Regions from separate parts of the Burkholderia plantarii genome, predicted to be linked through region 1. Evidence: predicted binding sites of a transcription regulator. Region 1 holds the regulator's gene; each other region holds the start of a gene.

What was found. Region 1 encodes LexA, which represses DNA repair genes until DNA is damaged. Its sites were predicted from a motif close to ACTGTATNNNNATACAGT; they were not measured.
Region 2: bpln_RS04570 (PA0069 family radical SAM protein) is a predicted target of LexA. The motif match lies at 3,887-3,904, and genes of this name have one in related genera.
Region 3: imuA (translesion DNA synthesis-associated protein ImuA) is a predicted target of LexA. The motif match lies at 4,794-4,811, and genes of this name have one in related genera.

What each region holds. Positions count from the first base shown of each region.
Region 1 is NZ_CP007212.1:1,975,296-1,984,771, forward strand. Features, by position in the region: gene nodI (nodulation factor ABC transporter ATP-binding protein NodI) at 6-920, opposite strand; gene bpln_RS08515 (universal stress protein) at 1,138-1,641, shown strand; gene bpln_RS08520 (DUF2939 domain-containing protein) at 1,795-2,448, opposite strand; gene bpln_RS08525 (hypothetical protein) at 2,538-2,879, opposite strand; gene lexA (transcriptional repressor LexA) at 3,003-3,650, opposite strand; gene bpln_RS08535 (sulfate ABC transporter substrate-binding protein) at 3,923-4,957, shown strand; gene cysT (sulfate ABC transporter permease subunit CysT) at 5,119-6,018, shown strand; gene cysW (sulfate ABC transporter permease subunit CysW) at 6,015-6,935, shown strand; gene bpln_RS08550 (sulfate/molybdate ABC transporter ATP-binding protein) at 6,953-8,014, shown strand; gene bpln_RS08555 (CysB family HTH-type transcriptional regulator) at 8,068-8,997, shown strand; gene bpln_RS08560 (sugar ABC transporter substrate-binding protein) at 9,376-9,476, shown strand, end outside.
Region 2 is NZ_CP007212.1:1,036,192-1,045,667, reverse strand. Features, by position in the region: gene rimM (ribosome maturation factor RimM) at 1-320, opposite strand, end outside; gene rpsP (30S ribosomal protein S16) at 364-618, opposite strand; gene bpln_RS04580 (PQQ-dependent sugar dehydrogenase) at 895-2,046, shown strand; gene bpln_RS04575 (NINE protein) at 2,143-2,637, shown strand; gene bpln_RS04570 (PA0069 family radical SAM protein) at 2,671-3,837, opposite strand; gene bpln_RS04565 (Lrp/AsnC ligand binding domain-containing protein) at 3,948-4,436, opposite strand; gene bpln_RS04560 (D-amino acid dehydrogenase) at 4,584-5,870, shown strand; gene bpln_RS04555 (acyl-CoA dehydrogenase) at 5,960-7,750, opposite strand; gene bpln_RS04550 (electron transfer flavoprotein subunit alpha/FixB family protein) at 7,865-8,800, opposite strand; gene bpln_RS04545 (electron transfer flavoprotein subunit beta/FixA family protein) at 8,816-9,476, opposite strand, start outside.
Region 3 is NZ_CP007212.1:3,805,756-3,815,231, reverse strand. Features, by position in the region: gene bpln_RS16350 (SURF1 family protein) at 1-145, shown strand, start outside; gene bpln_RS16345 (SCO family protein) at 210-914, shown strand; gene bpln_RS16340 (COX15/CtaA family protein) at 946-2,055, shown strand; gene cyoE (heme o synthase) at 2,070-2,972, shown strand; gene bpln_RS16330 (SCO family protein) at 2,983-3,594, shown strand; gene bpln_RS16325 (MetQ/NlpA family ABC transporter substrate-binding protein) at 3,849-4,667, shown strand; gene imuA (translesion DNA synthesis-associated protein ImuA) at 4,825-5,535, shown strand; gene bpln_RS16315 (Y-family DNA polymerase) at 5,471-6,949, shown strand; gene bpln_RS16310 (error-prone DNA polymerase) at 6,954-9,476, shown strand, end outside.

The DNA of each region.
Region 1 (9,476 bases):
GGCGGTCAGTCCTGCATGTCGCGGCCGGTCAGCCGCAGGAACACGTCTTCGAGATTCGCCGGCCGGTGCAGGTAGCGCAGGCCGGGCCGGCCCTTCAGCGTCCGGGCGAGCGGCTCCGGATCATCCACGTAACAGAACAGCGTCTCGCCGCTGATTTCGGCGCGGGCGACGCGTGGCGCGAGCTCGTCGCGCAGCGCGACCGGATCGGTGCCGTAGATTTCCACCACGTCACAGCCGATCTCGGCCTCGATCAGCGCAGGCGGCGCGCCCTCGGCGATCTTGCGGCCCGATTCGACGATGCAGAGCCGGTCGCAGAGCCGTTCGGCTTCCTCCATGAAATGCGTGGTCAGCAGGATCGTCTTGCCGCGCGCGAGCAGCGAGCGCAGCCGTTCCCACATCAAGTGCCGGGCCTGCGGGTCGAGCCCCGTGGTCGGCTCGTCGAGCACCAGCACGTCGGGATCGTTGACGAGCGCGCGCGCCAGCGTGAGGCGGCGCTTCATGCCGCCCGACAGCTCGCCCACCCGCGCATCGGCCTTGCTCTCGAGTTTCGCGAATTCGAGCAGCGACGGTACGAGCTCACGCGCCTGGCCAGCCGACAATCCGAAGTAGCGCCCGAACACGAGCAGGTTTTCGCGCACCGTGAAGTCGGGATCGAGATTGTCGAACTGCGGCACCACGCCGACGCGCTGTCGCGCATGACGCGCCCGCTCGGGCACCGGCTCGCCGCAAAGCCGGATCGTGCCGGCGTCGGGCTGCGTGATGCCGAGCAGCATCCGCAGCGTGGTGGTCTTGCCGGCACCGTTCGGGCCGAGCAGCCCGAAGCATTCGCCGCGCTGCACGCGGAACGACAGATGATCGACGACAAGCCGCTCGCCGAAGCTTTTTTTGACATCGAGGAATTCGATCGGAGCGACGGACATGGGTGCGCGAAGGGCGAAAGGGGCGGAAGGACATCACGAAGCGGCCATTCTAGTGCATCAGGCCCGATATCGGCCCGAACTTGCCGCGCCATCGTGCAAGCCTGCACCGCGGCGCGGCAGCCTCGCCCGACAATGGTCTTCGCGTTTTCCAACCCTTGCATCCTGAATTGCGGCGCACGATGATGAATTGACGACCGATGTCGCAATGGAGGCGATCATGGCCAGTTATCAGAAAATCCTGCTTTGCTACGACGGCACGCTCGAGGGCCGCAAGGCACTGCGTTGCGGTGCCGATCTCGCGCTCGAACTGAAGGCCGAGACGCATCTGCTGTCGGTGGTCGACATGCGTTCGAGCATCGCGCAGAGCGCCGGGCTGCTGACCGACGTCGCCTGCGGCCGCTTCGAGGAGACGGCGCGCGCGATCTTGCAGGAAGGCGTCGACTGGCTGACCGCGCGCGGCGTGCAGGCGCAGGGCCATTTCGCGTTCGGCTATCCGATCGACGAGATCGCGAATCTCGCCAAGGAGCTTGGTGTGGACCTGGTCGTTGTCGGCCATCGCTGCCGCAGCGGGCTCGCGCGCTGGTGGATGGGCGCCGGCAACACGCAGCTGCTCGACCGCATTTCGTGCAGCATCCTGGTGGCCTGCGCGTCGTCCGACGAGCAGCGCGAGGAACTGGCGAAGGAAAAGGAAGCCGCGCTCGCGGCGGCGGCCCACACCTGAGCATCGACGGACCGGCGGACCGATGGGTTGATCGGCGGGATCGATGAGGTTGAAGCGATGGGTGAACGGGCGTGCCCGCGAATTCCGTGCCCGTTGTCAGCCGCTTCCGATCGCGCCGCCGACTGCCTTCGGCATGCGGTGGCGCGGAGCGCGTCAGTGCTGGAGATCGATCGCGCTGAGCTTCCAGCCGAACAGGCCGCTGCGTCGGAAAATGGCCGCGTAGCGCGTGCCGCCGGCATCTCGCTGATAAACGGCGATGAACTCGTTGATGCCGTGGTAGGCGGCGCTCGATTGCGGCGCCGCGGGCGGCGGCGTACCGGTGCCGGAAGGCGGAGGCGCGCTGGCGCCGGCGGGCGGCGCGACACCGGCGCCGGATGCCGGAGCGGGGGCCGGCGCCGCGGGTTGATCGAGCGCCGGCGGATGCTGGCGCGGATCGCCGTTCGGCGGCAGGCCGCTCAGCAGCGCGGCCACGCCCTCGGGCGTCGCATAGGCATCGACGAGCGGGCCGATCAAGGCAGAGCCGACCATCGCGCCGAGCATCGCGAGCGGATTGTCGTGCCGCTGCAGATCGATGCGACGCATCAGCTCGTCGGTCAACTGCTGCTTCAGGCTGATGCGCAAGGCCGGGTAATCGACATAGCGGCTGATCGCCTGCGCGTCGCGCGCGTCGATTGCCTGCTTCAACTCGCGCAACGCGAGATAGGGCGACGCGGCCGCGTACAGGATCGCCGCAAGCCCCGCGACGGCAACCACCAGGGCAGGCATCCACCCGAGCTGCTTGCGGCGCGGGGGCGGAACGGACGACATATCAGACGGCGAATCAGACGACGAAGAAACGGACACCAGGCCTCCTGTCTCGAAAGACGGTCTCGGAACCTGGAGAGCGTATCAGACCATCAGACCGCCGAGCGTTCCTCGGCAATACAACGATCGATCATGCGACACACCGCGTCGATCGTCCCCACCATGATCACGCGCGACTGCCCGTGGTAGACGCGCACCGGCGCACGGCGTGCCGGCTCGGCGTGATGGAGCCCGGCGTTCAGCGAGACGCGCGCGAAGGCCGGCAGCGCCGAGGGCAACGCGGCCGGCTCGGCGGCCAGCGGCAGCGTGCCGGACTCGGCAAACCCGGCGGATTCGGCGGAATCAGCAACGAGCGGCGCGCAGGGCGTGCGGCCCCGCAGATGGCGCAGGCGACCGAATTGACGGAAGGGCAACAGGCGGGCGAGGCGTTCCATGTGTTCTCCAGATCGGATGGAGGGACGAACGTACTAGGCGGATGCAAACCGGGTGCAGGCAGCAGATAGCAAGCGGGCAAAAAACGGCCGGACGGCGAACCGCAACCGGCCCTGGCCCAGGCGCTACAGCTCCCCGGAACGGATCAGGCCGACGGCGATGCCCTCGAGCGCGAATTCCGCGCTGCCGGCCTTCACGAAGATGTTTTCGTAGTCGGGGTTCTCGGCGATCAGCTCGATGCCGCTGGAGTGGCGCTTCAGGCGCTTGACCGTGACGTCGTCGCCAAGCCGCGCGACGATGATCTGGCCGTCCTTGGCCTCGCTGCGCTTTTGCACGGCGAGCAGGTCGCCGTCGAGAATGCCGGCGTCGCGCATCGACAGCCCGCGCACCTTCAGCAGGTAATCGGGCTTGCTCGTGAAGAGCGCCGGATCGCACGCGTAGTGCTGCGAGATGTGTTCCTGCGCGAGGATCGGGCTACCAGCCGCGACGCGCCCGACGAGCGGCAGCGACAGCTGCATCAGCGCCGCGTGCGGCAGCGTGAGCTGGTGCGGCGCGTCCTCGAGGCCGAGCAACCGGATGCCGCGCGAGGCGCCGGCGGCCAGCTCGATCACACCCTTGCGGGCGAGTGCGCGCAGGTGCTCCTCGGCGGCGTTCGGCGAACTGAAGCCGAGCTCGGCGGCGATCTCGGCGCGGGTCGGCGGGAAGCCGGAGCGCTCGATCGCGCGGCGAACGAGGTCGAACACTTGCTGCTGGCGTGCGGTGAGTTTGGTCATGGTCGGACTGTATGGATAGACAGTGATCTGTATTTTTATACAGTAGTTCGGGAAATTCAAGTGTTACTTGAAGTTCGGCGCTATCGCGGCGATTCCGCCGCGATCGAGCGACGTCCAAACGCCGGTTCCGATGTCGCAACCGTCCGCCGGCTGGTCCTTACCACTTTTTCGTATAAAAAAATTCGGAACGATTATTTTTAATGATGAAAGCTGTTCGCTAGACTTGGCCCGACATTGCAAAAAACGATCCACGAACCTCTGGAGATCACGGGATGGTCAAGCGCAACACGGGGCTGGCTGGCGGCGTTCGCCGTCTGATCGCAACACTGGCGGTAGGCGCGGCGGCGCTCGGCGGCGCCACGCACGCACTCGCGGACACGACGTTGCTGAACGTCTCGTATGATCCGACCCGCGAGCTGTATCAGGACGTCAACCAGGCGTTCGGCAAGGAATGGAAGGCCAAGACGGGCGAGACCGTCACCTTCAAGCAGTCGCACGGCGGCTCGGGCGCGCAGGCGCGCTCGGTGCTCGACGGCCTGCAGGCCGACGTCGTGACGCTCGCGCTCGCCTACGACATCGACGCGCTCGCCAACAAGGGCATCGTCGCCAAGGACTGGCAGAAGCGCCTGCCCGACAACGCGTCGCCGTACACCTCGACGATCGTGTTCCTGGTGCGCAAGGGCAACCCGAAGGGCATCAAGGACTGGGACGACCTGATCAAGCCGGGCGTGTCGATCGTCACGCCGAACCCGAAGACCTCGGGCGGCGCGCGCTGGAACTACCTCGCGGCCTGGGCCTACGCGCTGCACAAGCCGGGTGGCAGCGAGCAGAGCGCGAAGGACTTCGTGGCGAAGGTCTACAAGAACGCCGGCGTGCTCGATTCGGGCGCGCGCGGCGCAACCACCAGCTTCGTGCAGCGCGGCATCGGCGACGTGCTGATCGCCTGGGAGAACGAGGCGTTCCTGTCGCTGAAGGAGTTCGGTCCGGACAAGTTCGAGATCGTCGTGCCGTCGGCCAGCATCCTCGCCGAGCCGCCGGTCGCGGTGGTCGACAAGGTGGTCGACAAGAAGGGCGACCGCAAGCTGGCCGAGGCCTACCTGAACTTCCTCTACAGCAAGGAAGGCCAGGAGATCGCGGCGCGCAACTTCTACCGTCCGCGCTCGAAGGATGTGCCGGCCGAGCTGACGAAGCAGTTCCCGAAGCTGAAGCTCTATACCGTCGACGACACCTTCGGCGGCTGGGCCAACGCGCAGAAGACGCACTTCGCCGACGGCGGCGTGTTCGACTCGATCTACAAGCCGCAATAAGCGCGGCGCGCAACACCCGAGGCAGAGCAGCAACCCGAGGCCGCGCGGCGCGAGCGAGCGCACGCGCGGCCCGCTACAACGACGAACACGAACCCACGCGCGGCCGGCCGGTACCCTCCGACGGCCGCGCCTCCCATGTCAACCAAGGAAGCGCATTTCGCATGACGACGTACACCTTCCGCAAGCCGAGCGCGCTGCCCGGCTTCGGCGTGACGCTCGGGATCACGGTGGCCTATCTGAGCCTCGTGGTGCTGATACCGCTCGCCTCCACGTTTTTGAAGACCGCGACGCTGACGTGGGATCAGTTCGTCGCCGCGACGACCTCCGCGCGCGTGATCGCCTCGTACCGGCTCACGTTCCTCTCGGCGCTCGGCGGCGCGCTGATCAACGCCGTGTTCGGCTTCCTGGTCGCCTGGGTGCTGGTGCGCTACCGGTTTCCGTTCAAGCGCATCGTCGACGCGATCGTCGACCTGCCGTTCGCGCTGCCGACCTCGGTCGCGGGCATTTCGCTCGCGGCCGTTTATGCGTCGAACGGCTGGGTCGGCCAGTATCTCGCGCCGCTCGGCATCAAGATCGCGTTCACGCCGCTCGGCGTGCTGGTGGCGCTGACCTTCATCGGCCTGCCGTTCGTGGTGCGCACGGTGCAGCCCGTGCTCGAGGAGTTCGAGCGAGAGCAGGAGGAGGCCGCGGCCTGCCTCGGCGCCTCGCGCTGGCTGACGTTCCGCCGCGTGGTGCTGCCGGCCGTGTTCCCGGCGCTGCTGACGGGCTTCGCGCTCGCGTTCGCGCGCGCGCTCGGTGAGTACGGCTCGGTGATCTTCATCGCCGGCAACGTGCCGATGAAGTCCGAGATCACCTCGCTCCTGATCATCACGAAGCTCGAGCAGTACGACTACGCGGGCGCCACCGCGATCGCGGTGGTGATGCTGGTGGTGTCGTTCCTGATGCTGCTCCTGATCAACACGCTGCAATGGTGGCTGCAGCGCCGCACCAGTCGCGGCGCGAGCGGTCCGGCGCCGGCCGCGACCGGCGCCGTGGCGGCTGCCGCCGGAGGTGCGCAATGAGCCGCGACGCGACCAGTTCCACGCTGCCCGCCGGCGCCGCGCCGCGCGCGAAGGCCTCGCGCCGGCGCGATCCCGTCACCGAATCGCGCCTGGTGCGCTGGGTGCTGACCGGCCTCGCGCTGCTGTTCCTGGCCGGCTTCCTGGTGGTGCCGCTCGCCGCCGTGTTCGCGCAGGCGCTCGCCAAGGGCATCGGCTTCTACTTCGAATCGCTCGGCGACCCCGATGCCTGGGCCGCGATCGAGCTGACCGTGACGGTGGCCGCGATCGCGGTGCCGCTGAACCTCGTGTTCGGGATCTGCGCGTCGTGGGCGATCGCCAAGTTCGAGTTTCGCGGCAAGGCGCTGCTGACCACGCTGATCGACCTGCCGTTCTCGGTGTCGCCGGTGATCTCGGGGCTCGTCTACGTGCTGATGTTCGGCGCGCAGGGCTGGCTCGGACCGTGGCTCGAGGCGCACGACATCCAGATCATCTTCGCCGTGCCCGGCATCGTGCTGGCGACGATCTTCGTCACGTTTCCGTTCGTCGCGCGCGAGCTGATCCCGCTGATGCAGGCGCAGGGCAACGATGAAGAGGAGGCCGCGCGCGTGCTCGGCGCCTCCGGCTGGCAGATCTTCCGCCGCGTGACGCTGCCCAACGTGCGCTGGGGCCTGCTGTACGGCGTGATCCTCTGCAACGCGCGCGCGATGGGCGAGTTCGGCGCGGTATCGGTGGTGTCGGGCCACATTCGCGGCCAGACCGACACCATGCCGCTGCACGTCGAGATCCTCTACAACGAATACAACTTCTCGGCCGCGTTCGCGGTGGCCTCGGTGCTGGCCCTGCTCGCGCTCGTCACGCTGGCGCTGAAGCTGCTCGCCGAACGCCGCATGTCGGCCGAACTCGCCGATGCGCGCGCTGGCGCCACGGCGCACTCCTGATCGAAGAGGCACACCAGATGGGTATCACCGTTCGTAACCTGCACAAGCAATTCGGCGACTTCACGGCGCTCGACGACGTCTCGCTCGATTTCCCGCCCGGCGAGCTGGTGGCGCTGCTCGGGCCTTCCGGCTGCGGCAAGACCACGCTGCTGCGCGTGATCGCGGGCCTCGAGCACGCGGACGCGGGCCAGGTCGTGCTGCAAGGCCAGGACGTGGCCGACGTCGGCGCGCGCGAGCGCCAGGTCGGCTTCGTGTTCCAGCATTACGCGCTGTTTCGCCATATGACCGTGTTCGAGAACGTCGCGTTCGGACTGCGCGTGAAGCCGCGCGCCGAGCGTCCGTCCGAGGCGGTGATCCGCGAGAAGGTCCACGAGCTGCTCAAGCTGGTGCAGCTCGACTGGCTCGCGCCGCGCTATCCGTCCGAACTCTCGGGCGGCCAGCGCCAGCGCATCGCGCTGGCCCGCGCGCTCGCGGTCGAACCGAAGGTGCTGCTGCTCGACGAGCCGTTCGGCGCGCTCGACGCGAAGGTCCGCAAGGAGTTGCGCAGCTGGCTGCGCCGCCTGCACGACGACCTGCACATCTCGACTATCTTCGTCACGCACGATCAGGAAGAAGCGCTGGAAGTGGCCGACCGCATCGTCGTGCTCAATCACGGCCACGTGGAGCAGGTGGGCAGCCCGCAGGACGTGTACGACCATCCGCAGAGCGCGTTCGTCTACGAATTCCTCGGCGCGGCCAACAGGCTCGACGGCGTGGTGCATGGCGACGGCTTCGTGGCCGACGGCGCGGCCGGCCCGATCACGGTGGCCGCCGACTTCGCCGGCCGCGCGCATGCCTACGTGCGCCCGCACGACCTGCAGATCGTCGCGGCCGGCGAGGCGCGCGGCGACGGCATCGCGGTGGACGTGCGGCGCGTGGTGCCGCTGGGCGGCGCGGTGCGCATCGAGCTCGCGCCGCGTGCCGGCGGCACGCTGCTGGAAGCCGAACTCGATCGCGACACCTGGCGCACGCTCGCGCTCGGCGTCGGCGACGGCGCCACGGCGGTGCCGCGCCACGCACGCGTGTTTCCGGCCCGCTGAGGCCCGCTTTTCATCGACAATCGATAATGACAACGCCCCTGAGAGGCTGACCCATGAATTTCCAGCAATTGCGCTTCGTTCGGGAAGCGGTACGCCAGAACATGAACCTGACCGAGGTCGCGAACGTGCTCTACACGTCGCAGTCGGGCGTCTCGAAGCAGATCAAGGATCTGGAGGACGAACTCGGCGTCGACATCTTCATCCGCCGCGGCAAGCGGCTGACCGGCCTGACCGAACCGGGCAAGGCCGTGCATCAGCTGATCGAGCGGATGCTGCTCGACGCCGAAAACCTGCGCCGCGTGGCGCGCCAGTACGCCGACCAGGACAGCGGCCACCTGGTGGTGGCGACCACCCACACGCAGGCGCGCTACGCGCTGCCGAAGGTGATCCGGCAGTTCACCGAGGTGTTCCCGAAGGTCCACCTGGCGCTGCGCCAGGGCAGCCCGCAGCAGATCGCGCAGATGATCCTGAGCGGCGAGGCCGATGTCGGCATCTCGACCGAGGCGCTCGACCGCTACCCGGACATCGTCACGTTCCCGTGCTATTCGTGGCATCACACGGTGGTGGTGCCGAAGGATCACCCGCTGGTGGGCCGCGCGAACCTGACGCTCGAGGAAATCGCCGAGCATCCGATCATCACCTACGACCAGGACTTCACGGGCCGCTCGCACATCGACCAGGCGTTCGCGAAGGCCGGCGCGGTGCCCGACGTGGTGCTGACCGCGATCGACGCGGACGTGATCAAGACCTACGTCGAGCTCGGCATGGGGATCGGCGTGGTGGCGGCGATGGCCTACGACGCGCAGCGCGACGCCGGGCTCGTCGCGCTCGACACCCAGCACCTGTTCGAGGCCAGCACGACGCGGGTGGGCCTGCGCAAGGGCGCGTTCCTGCGCTCCTATGCCTACCGGCTGCTCGAGATGTTCGCGCCGCACCTGACCGAAGCCGAGGTGGTCGCGCAGCTGAAGGAAACCGCGCTCTGAGCGCGAGGCGCCGCGCCCGCCGCGAGGCGGCGCCGGCGCGCCATCCCGCCCGGGGCCGGCACCCGCCGGCGCCCGCGGTCAACCGCGACGGTGCGTACCCGTGTCGCGCACTGCAAACTCCCGACCCACGCTCAATCAGGGCAAAACCCCGTTGCGCATCGCGCGCGATCAGTCCAGCATGGGCGCTTGCCGATACGCCCGGCCCGGATGGGCAGACCGGGATGCGCGAGAGGGGACGGTCGCCGTCGACGCCGATCCGGCGCGTTCATGGTTGTGGTCGCACCTTTTTTCGCACCGTGCCGGATGCTATCGAGCAAACGTTTGCTCAACATGAAAACGACACCCGGGCAGCCGGGCCAGATCAGTGAGGAGAGTCGTATGGATTTCCGCATTCGCCGCCGTGTTCTCGCCGCCGCGCTCGTCGGCGCCGCCGTGGCCATCGCACCGCCCGGCGCGCAGGCGCAGGCGCAGGCCGCGCA
Region 2 (9,476 bases), 940 kb from region 1:
TCGGCGTCCTTGCCGAGCCACCAGAGGCGCGCCTTCAGCAGCGCATCGCCGCCGCGGCCCGCGCCCGCGTGGGGCACGACCTTGACCCAGCCCTTCAGGCCGTAGGCATCGACGATCGCGCCGACCTCGACCGCATCGTCAGGCCAGGACTGCGCCGGCTCGATGCTGGCCGAGGCATGCCCCGGGTTCCCGCCTGCTGCTTCCGGCTTCGCGTCGCCCTTGGCGGGCGCGCGCTCGACCGGCTTGCGGACGAACACACCAAACTGTGAAGCTTCGCGTGTGCCGCGCTTTGCATCGCCGGATGAATCGTGACCGGACATTCAGACCACCTCGCGGCCGCGACCACCGGAAAACCGTGCCATGTCAGGCAGCCGGCTGCGCCTTTTGCGCTTCCTTCACGAGGCGAGCGACGGTCGGCGACAGTTGCGCGCCGACGCCTTGCCAGTACGTCAGGCGATCCTGAGCGATACGCAGCGATTCGCCCTTCGTCGCGACCGGGTTGTAGAAGCCGACGCGTTCGATGAAGCGGCCGTCACGACGATTGCGCGAATCGGTGGCGACGATGTTGTAGAACGGGCGCTTCTTCGAGCCGCCGCGAGCCAGACGGATGATAACCATATGAAATCCTTCGGGAAAACCGGGTTCGAAACTGCTGAAACGAGCGATTATAGCTGGAAACCAGCGGCATAACAAACACTTACCACGCCGCGCCGCAAAAAAGCGCGGCACGCGAGGCGCGACGGCACCAACGTCGGCCCGCCACGCCCGAGACCGGCCGACGCACGAACCCGTTCCCCGGCGTACCCGACTGCCGGCGATCCGCCGGCCAAGCCGCTCGCAAGCTTCTACAATCCCCGCATGGTGCCTCGCGCACGCTCCCCGCCCCGCTCCGCCATGCGCCCGACCCGTTTCGCCTCTCGCCGTTCGCTCGCCGCCGTGCGCCGCTGCCTGCGTGCGACCGGCGCCGCCTGTCTCGTCCTCGCCACGGCCATCGCCGACAGCGATGCCGCGCCGCCCGTCGAGCGGCTCGGCGTGCCGCCCGGTTTCCACGTCGAGCTGTTCGCCGCCGACGTGCCGACCGCGCGCGAAATGGCCTGGTCGCCGCGCGGCATCCTCTACGTCGGCTCGACCGACGGTGCCGTCCACGCGCTGACGGTCGAACGGGGCCGCGTCACCGGCCGCCACGTGGTCGCCTCCGGGCTCGAGATGCCGGTCGGCGTGGCCTACCGTGACGGCGCGCTCTACATTTCCGCGATCTCGCGGATCCTGCGGCTCGACGACATCGACGCGAAGCTCGCCGCGCCGCCGAAACCGGTGGTCGTGATCGATTCGCTGCCGTCCGACCGGCAGCACGGCTGGAAATTCATCGCGTTCGGGCCGGACGGCAAGCTCTATGTGCCGACCGGCGCGCCCTGCAACATCTGCGAACCCGATCGCGACCGCTACGCGATGCTCGGCCGAATGAACCCGGACGGCAGCAATTATCAGGTGTTCGCGCGCGGCATCCGCAACACCGTCGGCTTCGACTGGCATCCGGCCACGCACGCGCTGTGGTTCACCGACAACGGCCGCGACATGCTCGGCGACGACGTGCCCGACGACGAGCTGAACCAGGCGCCGCGCGCGGGCCTCGACTTTGGCTATCCGTATTGCCATGCCGGCGACACGCCCGACCCGCAATACGGCAAGGGCCATCCGTGCAGCGGCTTCACGCCGCCGGCGCTGAAGCTCGGCGCGCACGTGGCGGCGCTCGGCATGCGCTTCTACACCGGCACGATGTTTCCGGCCGGGTACCGCGATGCGATCTTCATCGCCGAGCACGGTTCGTGGAATCGCAGCAGCAAGGTCGGCTACCGCGTGGTGAGCGTGACCGCTGGGCCGGACGGCCGCGGCGCACGCATGCAGGTGTTCGCGCAGGGCTGGCTGCGGCCCGACGGCAGCGTCTGGGGGCGGCCCGCCGACGTGCTGCCGCTGCCCGACGGCTCGCTGCTCGTCAGCGACGATTACGCGGGCGCGATCTATCGGATCACTTATACCGGGCACTGACGGCGGCGGCTGATCGCGGCGTTGCGCGCGGCGTAGAATGAGGCCGGCGGCACCTGCGCCGTCCCTTCCCCGCCTCGCCTTTCCTATCGGATCGCCATGTCCAGCCAGCCGTCGCGTTCCCTGCCCGCTCCGCACTCACCGCACTCGCCACGTTTTCGCTCGAAGACGCTGGCCGCCGCGCTCGCGTTCCTGCTCGGCGCGTTCGGCGCGCATCGCTTCTATCTGTACGGACGCCGCGACCTGGCCGGCTGGGCGCATCTGGTCGGCACGCTGCTCGGCGCGCGCGGCGTGCTGCTGCTCGTGTCCACCGAGCGCGCGTCGGTGCTCGGCTGGAGTCTCGCCATGCCCGGCGCGATTTCGCTGCTGGCCGCGTTCCTGGCCGCGATCGTCTACGGGCTGCGCCCCGACGATCGCTGGGACGCACGATTCAATGCCGACACCGGCCGCCGCAGCCGGTCGGGCTGGACGGTCGTGTTCGTGGTGATCTTCTCGCTCCTGATCGGCGCGTTCCTGCTGATGACGGGGCTCGCGCTGTCGTTCCAGACCTACTTCGAATCGCAGGTGCAGGCGGCCAAGGCGCTGTCGCAATAGCCAGCCTGTGAGCCTGCCGCGCCGGCACCCTTCTCAGAACAGGTTCAGCTGCGGCGTCTCGGGCGCCGCGCGCGCGGCGCCCTTCACGCGCTCCGGCGCCTGGAACTGCGAGAAATCGAGGATGCCGCGCGCGCGCTCGTTCAGGCCAAGCCGCTTGACCGCCTTCTGGAAACGCTGCTTCAGCAGATCGGCCCACAGGCCCTCGCCCTTCATCCGGCTGCGAAAATCGGACTCGTAGTCCTTGCCGCCGCGCATGTCGCGCACGCGCGCCATCACGCGCTCGGCGCGGTCGGGGAAGTGCGCGCCCAGCCATTCGCGAAAGAGCGGTGCCACTTCCCACGGCAGCCGCAGCACGATGTAGCTCGCGTGCGTCGCGCCGGCCTCGGCGCAGGCTTCCAGCACGCGCTCCAGGTCCGGCTCGGTGACGAACGGGATCACCGGCGCGATGCTCACGCCCACCGGCACGCCGGCCTCGCGCAGCGCGCGGATCGTGCGCAGCCGCCGCGACGGCGTGGCCGCGCGCGGTTCGAGCGCGCGCGCCAGATCGGCGTCGAGCGTGGTGATGGTCACGGCGGCGATCACCTGCTCGCGCCCGGCCATCGGCGCGAGCAGGTCGAGGTCGCGCTCGATCAGCGACGACTTGGTGATCGCCGCGAACGGCTGCCCGTGATCATGCATCACCTGGATCACGTCGCGCGTGATGCGGCGCTCGCGCTCGCAGGGCTGGTAGGCGTCGGTGTTGACGCCGAGCGCGATCGGCTCGGGTACGTAGCCGCGCTTGCCGAGCTCGCGTTCGAGCAGTTCGGCCGCGTTGACCTTGGCGTAGATCCGGCTCTCGAAATCGAGCCCGGGCGAGAGCCCGAGGTAGCTGTGTGTCGGCCGGGCGAAACAATAGATGCAACCGTGCTCGCAGCCGCGGTACGGGTTCAGCGAGACGTTGAACGGGATATCGGGCGAGGCGTTGCGCGTCAGGATGCTTTTCGCGCGCTCGTCGAACACCAGCGTGCGCAGGCGCGGGCCGGCCGCGTCGTCGCCATCTGCCTCGTCGCCCGCGTCGTGGCCGGCGCCCGCCTGCCAGCCGTCGTCGACGCGCTCGCGCTGGTCCGTCTCGTAGCGCCCCTGCAGATTGCCCACCGCGCCACGGCCCTTGCGCGGCACGGGCGGCGCCACCGGAAATTCGACATCGGATCGATCACTCATCATGCCTCTTCGTCTCGCCGGCACAAGCGAAACGTCGCATGAGCCGAATACTGTTTATTTATACAGTATTCGGCTCATGCTGCCAAGTTGTCGCAGTAAGTGTCCGGCCGTCAGTCGTCGACGGCGATCGTCAGCGTCTCCTTGATTTCCTCCATCACCACGTAGCTCTTCGACTGCACCGCGCCGGGCAGTTGCAGCAGGATGTCGCCGAGCAGTTTGCGGTAATCTGCCATCTCGCCGATGCGCGCCTTGATCAGGTAGTCGAAATCGCCGGACACGAGGTGGCATTCGAGCACCTCGTCGATCTTCATCACCTCGCGCCGGAACTGCTCGAACATGTTGCCGCTCTTGTGATCGAGCGTGATCTCGACGAACACCAGCAGCGCGGCGCCCAGCTGGGCGGGGTCGACGCGTGCGTGATAGCCGGTGATCACGCCGTCGCGCTCCATGCGTCGCACGCGCTCGATGCACGGCGTGACGGTCAGTCCGACCTGCTCGGCCAGGTCCTTCATCGCCATGCGTCCGTCCTGCTGGAGCAGCCGCAGGATCCGGCGGTCGAGCTTGTCCAGCGCGCGTACTGGTTGACGTTGGGTTCTCATCGTGTTTTTTCTGAATTTCTAAAAAATACAATAACAAAACCTAGATCTTCGACAATACCATAGCGAAAAAAACTAGGCTGGATCGCGCGAGCAGCGGTTAGACGAATGCACTCTCGACGCCCCGGCTTTTTCCATTTCGGAGCAGCTATGCGAGTCGTGATTCTGGGAAGCGGTGTGGTGGGCGTGACGAGTGCCTATTATCTGGCGCGCGCCGGCCATGAGGTGACGGTGATCGACCGCGAGGCCGGCCCCGCGCTCGAGACCAGCTTCGCGAACGCCGGCCAGATCTCGCCCGGCTACGCGGCGCCGTGGGCCGCGCCCGGCGTGCCGCTGAAGGCGGTCAAGTGGATGTTCGAGAAACATGCGCCGCTCGCGATCCGGCTCGACGGCTCGCGCTTCCAGCTGCAATGGATGTGGCAGATGCTGCGCAACTGCACGTCCGAACGTTACGCGGTCAACAAGGGCCGCATGGTGCGGCTGGCCGAATACAGCCGCGACTGCATGCAGGCGCTGCGCGCCGACACGCAGATCCAGTACGAAGGCCGCACTGGCGGCACGCTGCAGCTGTTCCGCACCCAGGCGCAGTTCGACGGCGCCGCGAAGGACATGGCCGTGCTGCGCGAGGCCAACGTGCCGTTCGAGCTGCTGACCGCGCAGGAGCTCTCGCGCGCCGAGCCGGCGCTGGCCGCGGTTTCGCACAAGCTCACGGGCGGCCTGCGCCTGCCTGGCGACGAGACCGGCGACTGCCAGCTGTTCACCACGCGCCTCGCGGAAATGGCCGCGGAACTCGGCGTGCAGTTCCGCTACAACACGCCGGTCGATGCGCTGGCCGTGGCGGGCGGCCGGATCGCCGGCGTCCAGTGCGGCGGCGAACTGGTGCGCGGCGACGCCTACGTGGTCGCGCTCGGTTCGTACTCCACGCGCCTGCTGTCGAACCTCGTGAAAATCCCGGTCTATCCGCTCAAGGGCTACTCGATCACGGCGCCGATCGTCGATGCGTCGGCCGCGCCGGTCTCCACGGTGCTCGACGAGACCTACAAGATCGCGATCACGCGCTTCGATTCGCGCATTCGCGTGGGCGGCATGGCCGAGATCGCCGGCTTCGACAAGCGTCTCAACACGGCGCGCCGCGAGACGCTCGAAATGTGCGTGAACGATCTGTTCCCGGGCGGCGGCGACACCTCGAAGGCGACGTTCTGGACCGGCCTGCGCCCGATGACGCCGGACGGCACGCCGGTGGTGGGCCGCACGCCGATCCCGAACCTCTACCTCAACACGGGCCACGGCACGCTCGGCTGGACCATGTCGTGCGGCTCGGGCCAGTTGCTCGCGGACCTGATGTCGGGCAGGAAGCCGGCGATCCAGGCCGACGACCTGTCGGTCCACCGCTATCTCAGCGAAACGGCCGGCGCCACGCGCCCCGCCTACGCATAAGCGGCGGGCCGCCTCGGGCGGCGCGTGCAAAACGAAGAAGGGCGCCCGAGGGCGCCCTTCTTCACATGGAACTCACAACAGACGAAGCGTCAGAACTGGTCCTCGGTCAGCGCGAGCACGCTGTCGGCGCCGCTCGCCGTGACGATCGACGCGGCAATCCCGGGCGCCTGCACCAGCACGTGCTGCGCATAGAACTGCGCGATCGCGATCTTCGCGTCGTAAAAGGCCGCGTCGTCGGCCCGCAGGCGCCCGGCGGCCAGCAGCGCGCGCGCCATCTGCCAGCCGCCCAGCACGATGCCGGCCAACTTCAGGTACGGCACGCTGCCGAGGAACACGGCGTTCGGATCGCCCTTGGTGTTCGCGACGACGAACTCGACCACTGCCTCGAACGACTTCAGGCCGTCCGACAGGTGCCGGCGCATCGCGGCGCAGGCCGGCGTGTCGTGGGCGCCGAGCGCCGCGACGGTCTCGCCGATCGCGGCGGCCAGCGCCTTCGCCACCGCGCCGCCGTCGCGCGCGGTCTTGCGGCCGACCAGATCGTTGGCCTGGATCGCCGTGGTGCCTTCATAGATCGCGAGAATCCGCGCGTCGCGGTAGTACTGCGCGGCGCCCGTCTCCTCGATGAAGCCCATGCCGCCGTGGACCTGCACGCCAAGGCTCGCGACCTCGTTGACCATCTCGGTGCTCCAGCCCTTCACGATCGGCACCAGGTACTCGTAGATCGCCTGGTGGCGCGCGCGTTCGGCCCCGTCGGGATGCGCGCGCGCGTGGTCGCTGTGCGCGGCCGCGACGTAGGCCAGCGCGCGGGCGCCCTCGGTCAGCGCGCGCATCGTGCCAAGCATGCGCCGCACGTCCGGGTGATGGATGATCGTGACCGACTGCTTCGCCGAGCCGTCCACCGGCCGGCTCTGCACGCGCTCCTTCGCGAACGCGGCGGCCTTCTGGTAGGCGCGGTCCGCCACGCCGATGCCCTGCATGCCGACGCCGAAGCGCGCGGCGTTCATCATGATGAACATGTATTCGAGGCCGCGGTTCTCCTCGCCGACCAGATGGCCGATCGCGCCGCCGTGGTCGCCGTATTGCAGCACCGCGGTCGGGCTCGCCTTGATGCCGAGCTTGTGCTCGATCGACACGCAATGCACGTCGTTGCGCGCGCCCAGGCTGCCGTCCTCGTTGACGAGGAACTTCGGCACGGTGAACAGCGAAATGCCCTTCACGCCGTCGGGCGCGCCCGGCGTGCGCGCCAGCACGAGGTGGACGATGTTGTCCGTCATGTCGTGCTCGCCCCAAGTGATGAAGATCTTGGTGCCGAACACCTTGTACGAACCGTCGCCCTGCGGTTCCGCACGCGCGCGCACCAGCGCGAGATCGGAGCCGGCCTGCGGCTCGGTCAGGTTCATCGTGCCGGTCCATTCGCCCGACACCAGCTTCGGCACGTAGCGCGCCTTCTGCGCGTCGGTGCCGGCCGTCAGCAGCGCCTCGATCGCGCCGTCGGTCAAGAGCGGACAGAGCGCGAACGAGAGGTTCGCGGCGTTCAGCATTTCGATGCAGGGCGTGGCGATCAGCTTCGGCAGGCCCTGGCCGTCGTATTCGGCCGGATGCTGGAGCCCCTGCCAGCCGCCCGCCGCGAACTGGCGGAACGCCTCGCCGAAGCCGGCGGTCGCCGTCACCTCGCCGTCGCGCCACGCGCTCGGCTGCTGGTCGCCTTCGACGTTGAGTGGCGCGAGCACCTCGCCGCAGAACTTCGCCGACTCGTCGAGCACGGCCTGCGCGGTGTCGAAGCCGGCGTCCTCGAAGCCCGGCAGCTTCGCGACCTCGTCGATGCCGGCCAGTTCCTTCATCACGAACAGCATGTCCTTGACGGGCGCGATGTAGCTCATGGTGCTCCTCTCCTCTGTCTGCTTATGGGTAAAAAAAGGGGCGCTCGCCGCGCCCCTTGTTCCGTGCGGTCAGCCGCATCGGCAGTCGATACGCGGGTTCGCCGCGCCCCGGGTTCAGCCGAGCGCCGCCACCAGTTCCGGCACGACCGTGAACAGGTCGCCGACGATGCCGTAGTCGGCCACGCTGAAGATCGGCGCTTCTTCGTCCTTGTTGATCGCGACGATCACCTTCGAGTCCTTCATGCCGGCCAGATGCTGGATCGCACCCGAGATGCCGACCGCGACGTACAACTGCGGCGCCACGATCTTGCCGGTCTGGCCGACCTGGAAGTCGTTCGGCACGTAGCCCGCGTCCACCGCCGCGCGCGAGGCGCCCAGCGCGGCCTGCAGCTTGTCGGCGAGCGGCTCCAGCACCTTCGTGTAGTTCTCGCCGCTGCCGAGACCCCGGCCGCCCGACACGATGATTGCGGCGCTCGTCAGCTCCGGACGGTCGAGCTTGGTGACCTCGCGGTTCACGAACTGCGACTTGCCGCTGTCGGCTGCCGCCTCGATCTTCTCGACCGACGCGCTGCCGCCCTCGGCCGCCACCGGATCGAAGCCGGTCGCGCGCACCGTGATCACCTTGACCGGATCACTCGACTGCACCGTCGCGATCGCGTTGCCGGCATAGATCGGGCGCTCGAACGTATCGGCGCTGTCGACCGCCGTGATGTCGGAGATCTGCGCGACGTCGAGCTTCGCGGCGATGCGCGGCGCGACGTTCTTGCCGTAGGCGGTAGCCGGAGCGAGGATGTGCGAATAGTCCTTCGCGATGGCCAGCACGGTGGCCTCGACGTTCTCGGCGAGACCGGCGGCCAGTTGCGGCGCGTCGGCCAGCAACACCTTCGCCACGCCGGCGATCTTCGCCGCCGCGTCGGCCGCGCCCTGTGCGTCGTGCCCGGCCACCAGCACGTGAATGTCGCCGCCGATCTTCTGCGCGGCGGCTACGGTGTTGAGCGTCGCCGCCTTGATCGAGGCGTTGTCGTGTTCGGCAATGATCAGGATCGTCATCTTGTCGTCTCCCCTTTACAGCACTTTCGCTTCGGTCTTCAGCTTCTCGACCAGCGTCTTCACGTCGGCCACCTTCACACCCGCCGCGCGCTTGGGCGGCTCGGCCACCTTCAGCGTCTTCAGGCGCGGCGTGACATCCACGCCGAGGTCTTCCGGCTTGACGTTCTCGAGGGGTTTCTTCTTCGCCTTCATGATGTTCGGCAGCGTCACGTAGCGCGGCTCGTTCAAACGCAGGTCGGTGGTCACCACCGCCGGCAGCGTCAGCGCCAGCGTTTCCGAACCGCCGTCCACTTCGCGCGCGACGGTAGCCTTGCCGTCGGCGATCGTGACCTTCGAGGCGAACGTCGCCTGCGGCAGACCCGCCAGCGCGGCCAGCATCTGGCCCGTCTGATTCGAATCGTCGTCGATCGCCTGCTTGCCGAGGATCACCAGCTGCGGCTGTTCCTTGTCGACCAGCGCCTTAAGGAGTTTCGCGACCGCCAGCGGCTCGACGCCGTCACCAGCCTCGACCAGGATCGCGCGGTCGGCGCCGATCGCCAGCGCCGTGCGCAGCGTTTCCTGCGCCTGCGCCACGCCGATCGAGACGGCCACCACTTCCGTCGCGGTGCCCGCTTCCTTCAGGCGCACCGCCTCTTCCACGGCGATTTCGTCGAACGGGTTCATCGACATCTTCACG
Region 3 (9,476 bases), 1.8 Mb from region 1:
CGTGCGCGACTGGCCGCAGCCGACCCAGGACGTCGGGCGCAACTACGGCTACATGGTGCAGTGGTGGGCGATGGCCGCGGCGGCGGCCGGCTTCGGGCTCTACGCGGCGCGGCGCGCGGCGCGCAAGCCTTCGGGTGCGACCTGAGCGCGCCATGGGCGGCGCCCGGCGCCGCGACCGGATTCGTATCCAGAGGATGAAGAGGAACTTCGTGTCGACCCAGCCTTCCCGTCCGACGCCGGCCCGACCAGGGCCCGATCGCCAGCCCGGCCAGCCCGGCGAGAGCACCGCGGGCCATGACCCCGATTTCGGGCGCGGCACATCGTCGCAGCGAGGCTCGTGGCGACGCGGGCGCTGGGTGGTGCTCGCGCTGTGCCTGATCTGCGCGGCGCCGCTCCTCGCTTCCTACTTCACCTACTACGTGGTCAAGCCCCGTGGCGGTTCGACCAATTACGGCACGCTGATCGAGCCGCAGCGGCCGATCCCCGCCACGCTCACGGCGACCGACGAAAACGGCCGGAGCGTGGCGCTGGCCTCGCTGCGCGGGGTCTGGCTGCTCGTGATGGAAAACGGCAGTTTGTGCGATGATGCGTGCGCCCGGAAACTGTACTTCATGCGGCAGGTCCGCGCGACGCAGGGCGGCGAGCGGCAGCGCATCACGATGGTCTGGCTGCGCCGCGACGCGGCGGGCGTCGATGCGAAAATCCTGGCCGCCTATCCGGACACCCGGCGCCTCGTCGCCGATCCGGCCGCGCTCGACGCGTGGCTGCCGGCCGAGGCCGGCACGCAGGCGACGGATCACATCTATCTGGTGGACCCCAACGGCAACCTGATGATGCGCTTCCCGAAGGACCCCGACCCCAGCCGGATCAAGAACGACGTGACGAAGCTGCTCAAGTGGTCGAGCATCGGCTGACCGGCCGGTACCCGCAATCGAGAATTCCCGGATGTACTTACTGCAACTGGGCCTGATCGGCCTCACCATCGCGCTTCTGCCCCTCTCCTACGTGTGGGTGAAGGCCGACGACGACAAATTCCGCAAGCTCGTCTGGATGACGACGTTCTTCACGCTCGATCTCGTGATGTTCGGCGGCTTCACGCGGCTCACCGACTCCGGGCTCGGCTGCCCGGACTGGCCCGGCTGCTACGGCACCTCGTCGCCGTTCATCGCGCACGCGGCGATCTCGGCCGCGCACCTGGCGATGCCCACCGGCCCGGTCAGCATGAGCAAGGCCTGGATCGAGATGATCCATCGCTATTTCGCGATGGCGATCGGCGTGCTGATCATCGCGCAGATGACCATCGCCTGGGTCGCGAAGGCGCGCCGCCGGCCGCTGTCGGTGTCGCCTTGGTGGCCCACCGGCCTGCTGCTGCTGATCGTCGTGCAGGGCGTGTTCGGCGCCTGGACGGTCACCATGAAGCTGCAGCCGGTGATCGTCACCACCCACCTGCTGCTCGGCCTCGCGCTGCTCGGCGCGCTCGGCTGGCTGGCCGCGCGCATGACGCCGCTGCCGGCCCACGATCCCGAGGCGGGGCGCCACCGCGTGGCCGCGCTCACGGCGCTGGTGCTGCTGGTGGTGCAGATCGCGCTGGGCGGCTGGGTCAGCACCAATTACGCGGTGCTCGCCTGCACCGATTTCCCGACCTGCAACGGCCAGTGGCTGCCGCCGATGGATTTCGCGCACGGCTTCCACCTGTGGCGCGCGCTCGGCATGTCGGGCGACGGCGAGGCGATCACGCAGGACGCGCTGGTGGCGATTCACTGGACCCACCGCACGTTCGCCGTGGTGGTGGTCGCCTATCTGGTCGCGTTCGCGCTGCGCATGCGCCGTTTCGAATCGCTGCGGCGGCCCGCCAACGGCGTGCTGCTGGTGGTCGCGATCCAGTTCGTGACGGGGCTGTCGAACATCGTGTTGCAGTGGCCGCTGCCCGTCGCCGTCGCGCACAACGGCGGGGCCGCGATCCTGCTGCTGTTGCTCGTCATGTTAAACTTTCGAATCCTTTCAAGCCGTCCCGGCCGCGTCGCGCTCCCCGCGCGCGATATCGCGCCCGCCTGACGCTCCCCACGCTCATGGAATCCTCGCTTTCCCAGTCCCCCGGCAGCCGCCTGTCGCAATATTTCGCGCTGACCAAGCCGCGCGTCACGCAGCTCGCGGTGTTCTGCGCCGTGATCGGGATGTTTCTCGCCACGCCCGGCATGGTCCCGCTGCGCCCGCTGATCGGCGGCACGATCGGCATCTGGCTGCTGGCCGGCGCCGCGTTCGCGATCAACTGCCTCGTCGAGCAGAAGATCGACGCCAAGATGCGCCGCACCGCGTGGCGGCCGTCCGCGCGCGGCGAGATCACCACGCCGCAGATCCTCGCCTTCTCGGCCGTGCTGGGCGGAGTCGGCGCCTGGACGCTCTACACCTTCACCAACCCGCTGACGATGTGGCTGACGATCGCCACCTTCGTCGGCTACGCGGTGATCTACACGCTGCTGCTCAAGCCCGCCACGCCGCAGAACATCGTGATCGGCGGCGCTTCCGGCGCGATGCCGCCGGCGCTCGGCTGGGCCGCCGTGACGGGCACCGTGCCCGGCGACGCGTGGATCCTGGTGCTGATCATCTTCGTCTGGACCCCGCCGCACTTCTGGGTGCTCGCGCTCTACCGGATCAAGGACTACGAGAACTCGGGCCTGCCGATGCTGCCCGTCACGCACGGCGAGAAGTTCACGCGGCTGCACATCCTGCTCTACACGTTCATCCTGTTCGTCGTGACGATGATGCCGTTCATCTCGGGCATGAGCGGCGTGCTCTACCTGGCGAGCGCGGTGCTGCTCGGCGCGGTGTTCATCGCCTACGCGTGGAAGGTCTACGTCGACTATTCCGACGCGCTCGCGCGCCGCGCGTTCCGCTACTCGATCGTCTATCTGTCGCTGCTGTTCATGGCGCTGCTCGTCGATCACTACGTGCGCCCGCTGCTCGGCTTCTGAGCGCGCCGCGATGATGCCGCGTTCCTTCCCGCCCGCGCGGCGGCGCTGGCTCGCCGCCTGCGCCGCCGCTGGCGTGCTGCTGCTCGCCGGCTGCAGCCGCCAGCCGGCCTTCGAGAATCTCGACATCACCGGCAACACGCAGTTCGGCCAGGATTTCGCGCTGCCCGACACCGCCGGCCACACGCGCACGCTGGCCGACTACAAGGGTCGCGCCGTGGTGCTGGTGTTCGGCTACACGCATTGCCCCGACGTCTGCCCGACCACGCTGGCCGAGCTCGCGCAGGCGAGGCAGCAGCTCGGCGCCGGGGCGAAGCGCGTGCAGGTGCTGCTCGTTACCGTCGACCCCGAACGCGATACGGCGCCGCTGCTCGCGCAGTACGTGGCCGCGTTCGATCCGTCGTTCGTCGCGCTGCGCCCGGCGAGCGACGCGCAGCTGAAGCAGGTGGCGAAGGATTTCCGGATCTATTACGCGAAATCGCCGGGCAAGACGCCCGACGGCTACACGATGGACCACACGGCGGCGAGCTACGTGTTCGACCCGGCCGGCAAGCTGCGCCTGTTCGTGCGCGACGGGCAGGGGCCGGCGCCGTGGGTTCACGATCTGAAGCTGCTGCTGGGCTGAGCGCGGTACCTTCGGCCCCGGCGTCCTTCCGCGCTTCCGAAACGATCGACGCGCCGGCCATGGACCTTCGGAGTCCTGTCGGTCCCCGCCGGGCACCATCATTGCCAGCGCGCGGCATACCCATATGAGCGGGATGTATTTCACTCGGCGCCGATCCTGTGACACCATTCGCACTCTTTGACGGGCGGGGCGGCCACGAGCCGCGTCGTCCTTTTATCAAGTCGGTACCGCAACAACGCAAGCGAGAACAACAGATGAAGCGTCGCAATCTCCTGAAAGCAGTGTCCGCCGTCGTCGCCGCCAGCGCGGCCCTCGGCATGTCGTTCGGCGCCCACGCGCAGGACAAGGTGATCAAGGTCGGCACGGTGGCCGGCCCGGATGCGCAGGTGTGGCAGGTGGTGCAGAAGGTTGCGAAGGAGAAGCAAGGCCTGAACGTGAAGGTCATCGAGTTCAACGACTACGTGCAGCCGAACGCGGCGCTCGATTCGGGCGACCTCGACGCGAACAGCTTCCAGCACCAGCCCTACCTCGACAGCCAGATCAAGCAGCGCGGCTACAAGCTCGTCAGCGCGGGTCTGACCTACATCTCGCCGATCGGCGTGTATTCGAAGAAGGTCAAGTCGCTGAAGGACCTGCCGGCCGGCGCGAAGCTCGCGGTGCCGAACGATCCGTCGAACGAGAACCGCGCGCTGCTGCTGCTGCAGGCGCAGGGCGTGATCAAGCTGAAGGCCGGCGCGGCCACGGGCGGCAACAACGCGACGGTGCTCGACATCGCCGACAACCCGAAGAAGCTGAAAATCTCGGAACTGGACGCGGCACAGCTGCCGCGCGTGCTCGGCGACGTGGACGCGGCCGTGATCAACACCAACTACGCGCTGGCCGCGAACCTGCAGCCGACCAAGGACGCGATCGCGCTCGAATCGCTGACGAGCCCCTACGCGAACCTGATCGCGGTGCGCGCGCAGGACAGGAACCAGCCGTGGGTGAAGAAGCTCGTCGCGGCCTACCAGTCGCCGGAAGTGAAGGACTTCATCAACAAGCAGTTCAAGGGTTCGATGGTGCCGTCGTTCTGAGCGCGCGACCCGCGGTTCGCGCGGTCCCCCGGTAATCGATCGAAAGGCCCCGCGGGGCCTTTCGTCGTTTCCGACCCCGACAAAAAGTCAGCGCGGAATCTGTCGTAGCCGGGCGGCTTCCCCTATACTGTATAAACGTACAGTAATCGGCTGCCTCATGCCCACCGCCTCCGTCTCCCCCGAATCGCTGCATCCGTCGCTCTGGCGTGGCTCCCAGCTCGCCCGCGGCGGCTCGCGCACGCTCGGCACCGGCTATCCGGCGCTGTCGGCCGAGCTGCCGGGCGGCGGCTGGCCGGTGGGCGGCCTCGTCGAGCTGCTGGTGCCGCACGCGGGCTGCGGCGAGATGCGGTTGCTCGCGCCGGGGCTGGCCGGCAGCGTCGCCGAGCGGCGTCCGCTCGCGCTGGTGGCGCCGCCGCATCCACCGCACGCGGCCGCGCTGGCCGAATTCGGCGTGCCGCTCGATGCATTGCTGTGGTTACGCACAGCCAGCCGGCGCGATGCCCTGTGGACAGCCGAGCAAGCGCTGAAGGCGGGCTGCTGTGGCGCGCTGCTGTTCTGGCAGACCGAGGCCGCGCCGGCCGACGTGCTGCGGCGCCTGCATCTGGCGGCGGCGCGCGCCGGCGACACGCTGTTCGTGATGCTGCGCCCGCTCGCGGCGGCGCGCCAGCCGTCCCCGGCGGTGCTGCGGCTCGCGCTGCGGCCGCTGCCGGGCGGCGTGTCGGTCGAGATCGTCAAGCGCCGCGGGCCGGCCTGCGCGGCGCCGCTCGAACTCGCGTTGCCGTCGCCGATCGTGGAGGGTCGTTATGCGCGTCTTGCTCGGCATCCATCTGCCGCGCCTGCCGCTCGACGTGTGCGCGTGCTCGCCTGAGCCCGCGCCGGCCGCGGGCAGCGCCGTGCTCGAGCAGGGCGTGGTGCTGGTGGCCGACGCGGCGGCCCGCGCGCGCGGCGTGCGGCCCGGCATGAAGCGCGGCGGCGTGCTGACGCTCGCGCCCGACACGCATCTGGTCGAGCGCGATCTCGCGCGCGAGGCCGATGCGCTGCGTGCGGTCGCACTGGCGCTGCTGCGCTTCTCGCCGTCGGTCGCGCTCGACGAGGAGGCGACGCTGATCGTCGACGTCGGCGCGAGCCTGCGGCTGTTCGGCGGGCTGCCCGCGCTGTGCCGGCAGGTGGGCGCGGCGCTGGCGGCACTCGGTTACGCGGCGCGCATCGGCGCCGCGCCGACCGGCCGCGGCGCCTGGCTGCTGGCACGCGGCCGGCCGGGCCGCGGCCGGCGCCGGCGCGTGGCGCGCGAGGCCAGCCTGCGGCGCGTGCTCGACGCGCTGCCCTGCGTGCTGATGCCGGCCGCGCGGCCCTATGCAGGCTGGCTCGACGGACTCGGCTGCGCGACGCTCGCCGACCTGCGCCGGCTGCCGCGCGCGGGGCTGCAGCGCCGCTGCGGGCCGGGGCTGCTCGAGGCGCTCGATCGTGCCTACGGCGAACTGCCGGAGCCGTTCGCGTGGCTGCCGATCCCCCCCGAATTCGACGCGCGCCTCGAATTGCCGGAGCGCGTCGAGCACGCGGAGGCGGTGCTGTTCGTCGCGCGCCGGCTGGTGGCGCAACTGGGCGGCTGGCTGGCCGCGCGGCAGCTTTCGCTCGCCGCGCTGCGCTTCGACCTCGAGCACGAGCGCGGCCGCTGCGCGGTGCCGCCGACCTCGGTCGAGCTCGCGTTCGCCGAGCCCACGCGCGACGAGCTGCACTGCCTGCGCGTGCTCGGCGAGCGGCTCGCGCGCGCCGAACTGCCAGCCGCCGTGCTGGCGGTGCGGCTCGTCGCGACGCGCGTCGAGTCAGTCGCGCCGCCGCCCGTCGACCTGTTCCCCGAGCCGGGCCGCACGCGCGAGGCGCGCGCGCGGCTGGTCGAGCTGCTGAGCGCGCGCCTCGGCGCCGACAACGTGCTGTGCGCGGCGCCCGGCGCCGACCATCGGCCCGAGGCCGCGAACCGCTGGCTGCCCTCGCATGCGCCGGCGGGCCGCCGGCCCGAGGCGCCGGCCGCGGCGCCGCGCCCCGCCTGGCTGCTGGCCGAGCCGATCGCGCTGGCGATGCGCGAGAACCGGCCTTGCCATCGCACGCCGCTGCGGCTGATGTCGACGGCCGAGCGCGTCGAAGGCGGCTGGTTCGACGGGCAGGTCGTGCTGCGCGACTACTACGTCGCGCAGGACGACGACGGCGCCTGCTACTGGATCTACATGGACCGCGACCGGCGCCACAGCGAGCCGCGCTGGTTCCTGCACGGCCTGTTCGGGTGACGCGATGGTGATGCCGTCGGCCCTGCCTGCCTACGCTGAGCTGTTCTGCCGCTCGAATTTCTCGTTCCTGTGCGGCGCGTCGTCGGCCGACGAACTCGTCGCGCGCGCGCACGAACTTGGTTATCGCGGCATCGCGGTCACCGACGAATGCTCGCTCGCCGGCGCGCCGCGCATGCATGTGGCCGTGAAGGCGAAGAACGCCGAACTCGAAGCCGCCTGGAAGGCGGCGGGCGGATTGCCGGCCGACCAGCCCGAGCCGTTCCGGCTCGCCGTCGGCGCGTATTTCGCGCTGACGCCCGACCTCGTCGCGCCGGGCGGCGACCCCGGCCCCGGCGCGTTCGGGCTCGTGCTGCTGGCGCGCAATCGCGAGGGCTACGGCAACCTGTCCGAGCTGATCTCGTGGCGGCGCATGGCGGCGCCGAAAGGCACCTACACGCTCACGCCGCGCATGCTGGCCGCGCCGCCGCCCGAGCTCGCGCATCTGCGCGGCATGCCAGACTGCTTCGCGATCCTGGTGCCGGCCTATCCGGTGCGCGCCGACGTGCTCGACGCGCAGCTTGCGTGGTGCGCGGCGCAGTTCGGCGAGCGCGCGCGGCTCGGCCTCGTCCAGCTGGGGCGCTCGCTCGACGGCGTGTATCGCGAGACGATCGAGGCGGCCGGCGCGCGGCGCGCGATGCCGCTCGTCGCGCTCGGCGACGTGACGATGCACGTGCGCTCGTGCAAGCCGCTGCAGGACCTGATGACGGCGATCCGGATCGGCCGGCCGGTCGGCGAGTGCGGCTACGCGCTGGCCGCGAACGCCGAGCAGCACCTGCGCGGGCTCGGGCGCATCGCGCGACTGTTTCCGGAGGAGGCGATCGCCGAGACCTGCCGGATGCTCGACGCCTGCCGCTTCGACATGGACGACCTGAAGTACGAATATCCGCGCGAGATCGTGCCGGCGGGCATGACGCCGACCGAATACCTGGCGCAGGAAACCCGGCTCGGCGCGCTGAAGCGTTTTCCGGAGGAGACGCATCCCGACGGTGTCCCGGCCGACGTGCTGGCGCGGATCGACTACGAGCTCGCGCTGATCGCCGAGATGGAATACGAGCCGTTCTTCCTGACCGTCTACGACATCGTCAAGTTCGCGCGTGAGCAGGACATCCTGTGCCAGGGGCGCGGCTCGGCCGCGAACTCGGTGGTCTGCTATTGCCTCGGCGTGACGTCCGTCGACCCGCAGCGTAGCACCATGCTGTTCGAGCGCTTCATCAGCAAGGAGCGCGGCGAGCCGCCCGACATCGACGTCGATTTCGAGCACGAGCGGCGCGAGGAAGTGATCCAGTACATCTACTGGAAATACGGCAAGGATCGCACCGCGCTCGCGGCGGCGGTCTCCACCTACCGGCCGCGCGGCGCGCTGCGCGAGACCGGCAAGGCGCTCGGCGTCGATCCGGTGCTGGTCGAGCGCGTCGCCAAGGGACACCGCTGGTTCGACGGCAGTGCCGACCTGCTCGCGCGCTTCGCCTCGGTCGGGCTCGATCCCGAGGTGCCGCTGATCCGCGCCTGGGCCGAACTCGCATCGCGGCTGCTCGGCTTTCCGCGCCACCTGTCGCAGCATTCGGGCGGCTTCGTGATCAGCCGCGACAAGCTCACGCGGCTCGTGCCGATCGAGAACGCGGCGATGGAGGGGCGCCGCGTGATCCAGTGGGACAAGGACGATCTCGAGGCGCTCGGGCTCATGAAGGTGGACGTGCTCGGGCTCGGCATGCTGACCGCGCTGCATCGCGCGTTCGATTTCGTCGAGGCGTGGCGCGGCACGCGCATGCGGATCGCCGACATCGAGGAAGGCGACGGGGCGACCTACGCGATGATCTCGCGCGCCGACACGGTGGGCGTGTTCCAGATCGAGTCGCGCGCGCAGATGTCGATGCTGCCGCGCCTGAAGCCCGCCTGCTACTACGACCTCGTGATCGAGGTGGCGCTCGTGCGGCCGGGGCCGATCCAGGGCGGTGCCGTGCATCCGTACCTGCGGCGCCGGCAGGGGCTCGAGCCCGTCGAGTATCCGAAGGAGGACCTGAAGCCGGCGCTCGAACGCACGAACGGCGTGCCGATCTTCCAGGAGCAGGTGATGCAGATCGCGATCATCGCGGCCGGCTTCACGCCGGGCGAGGCCGACGAGCTGCGCCGCGCGATGGCGGCCTGGAAGCGCAAGGGCGATCTCGGCAAGTATCGCGAGCGGATCGTCGCGGGCATGCGCGCGCGCGATTATCCGGAGAAGTTCGCGGACCAGATCTTCGAGCAGATCAAGGGCTTCGGCGAATACGGCTTTCCGGAGAGCCATGCGGCGAGCTTCGCGATCCTCGTCTACGCGAGCAGCTGGCTCAAGTGCCACGAGCCGGCGATCTTCCTCGCGGCGCTGCTGAACAGCCAGCCAATGGGCTTCTATCCGCCCGCGCAGCTGGTGCAGGACGCGAAGCGGCACGGCGTGACGGTGCGGCCGATCGACGTGACGGCGAGCGGCTGGGATGCCTCGCTCGAAGCGCTG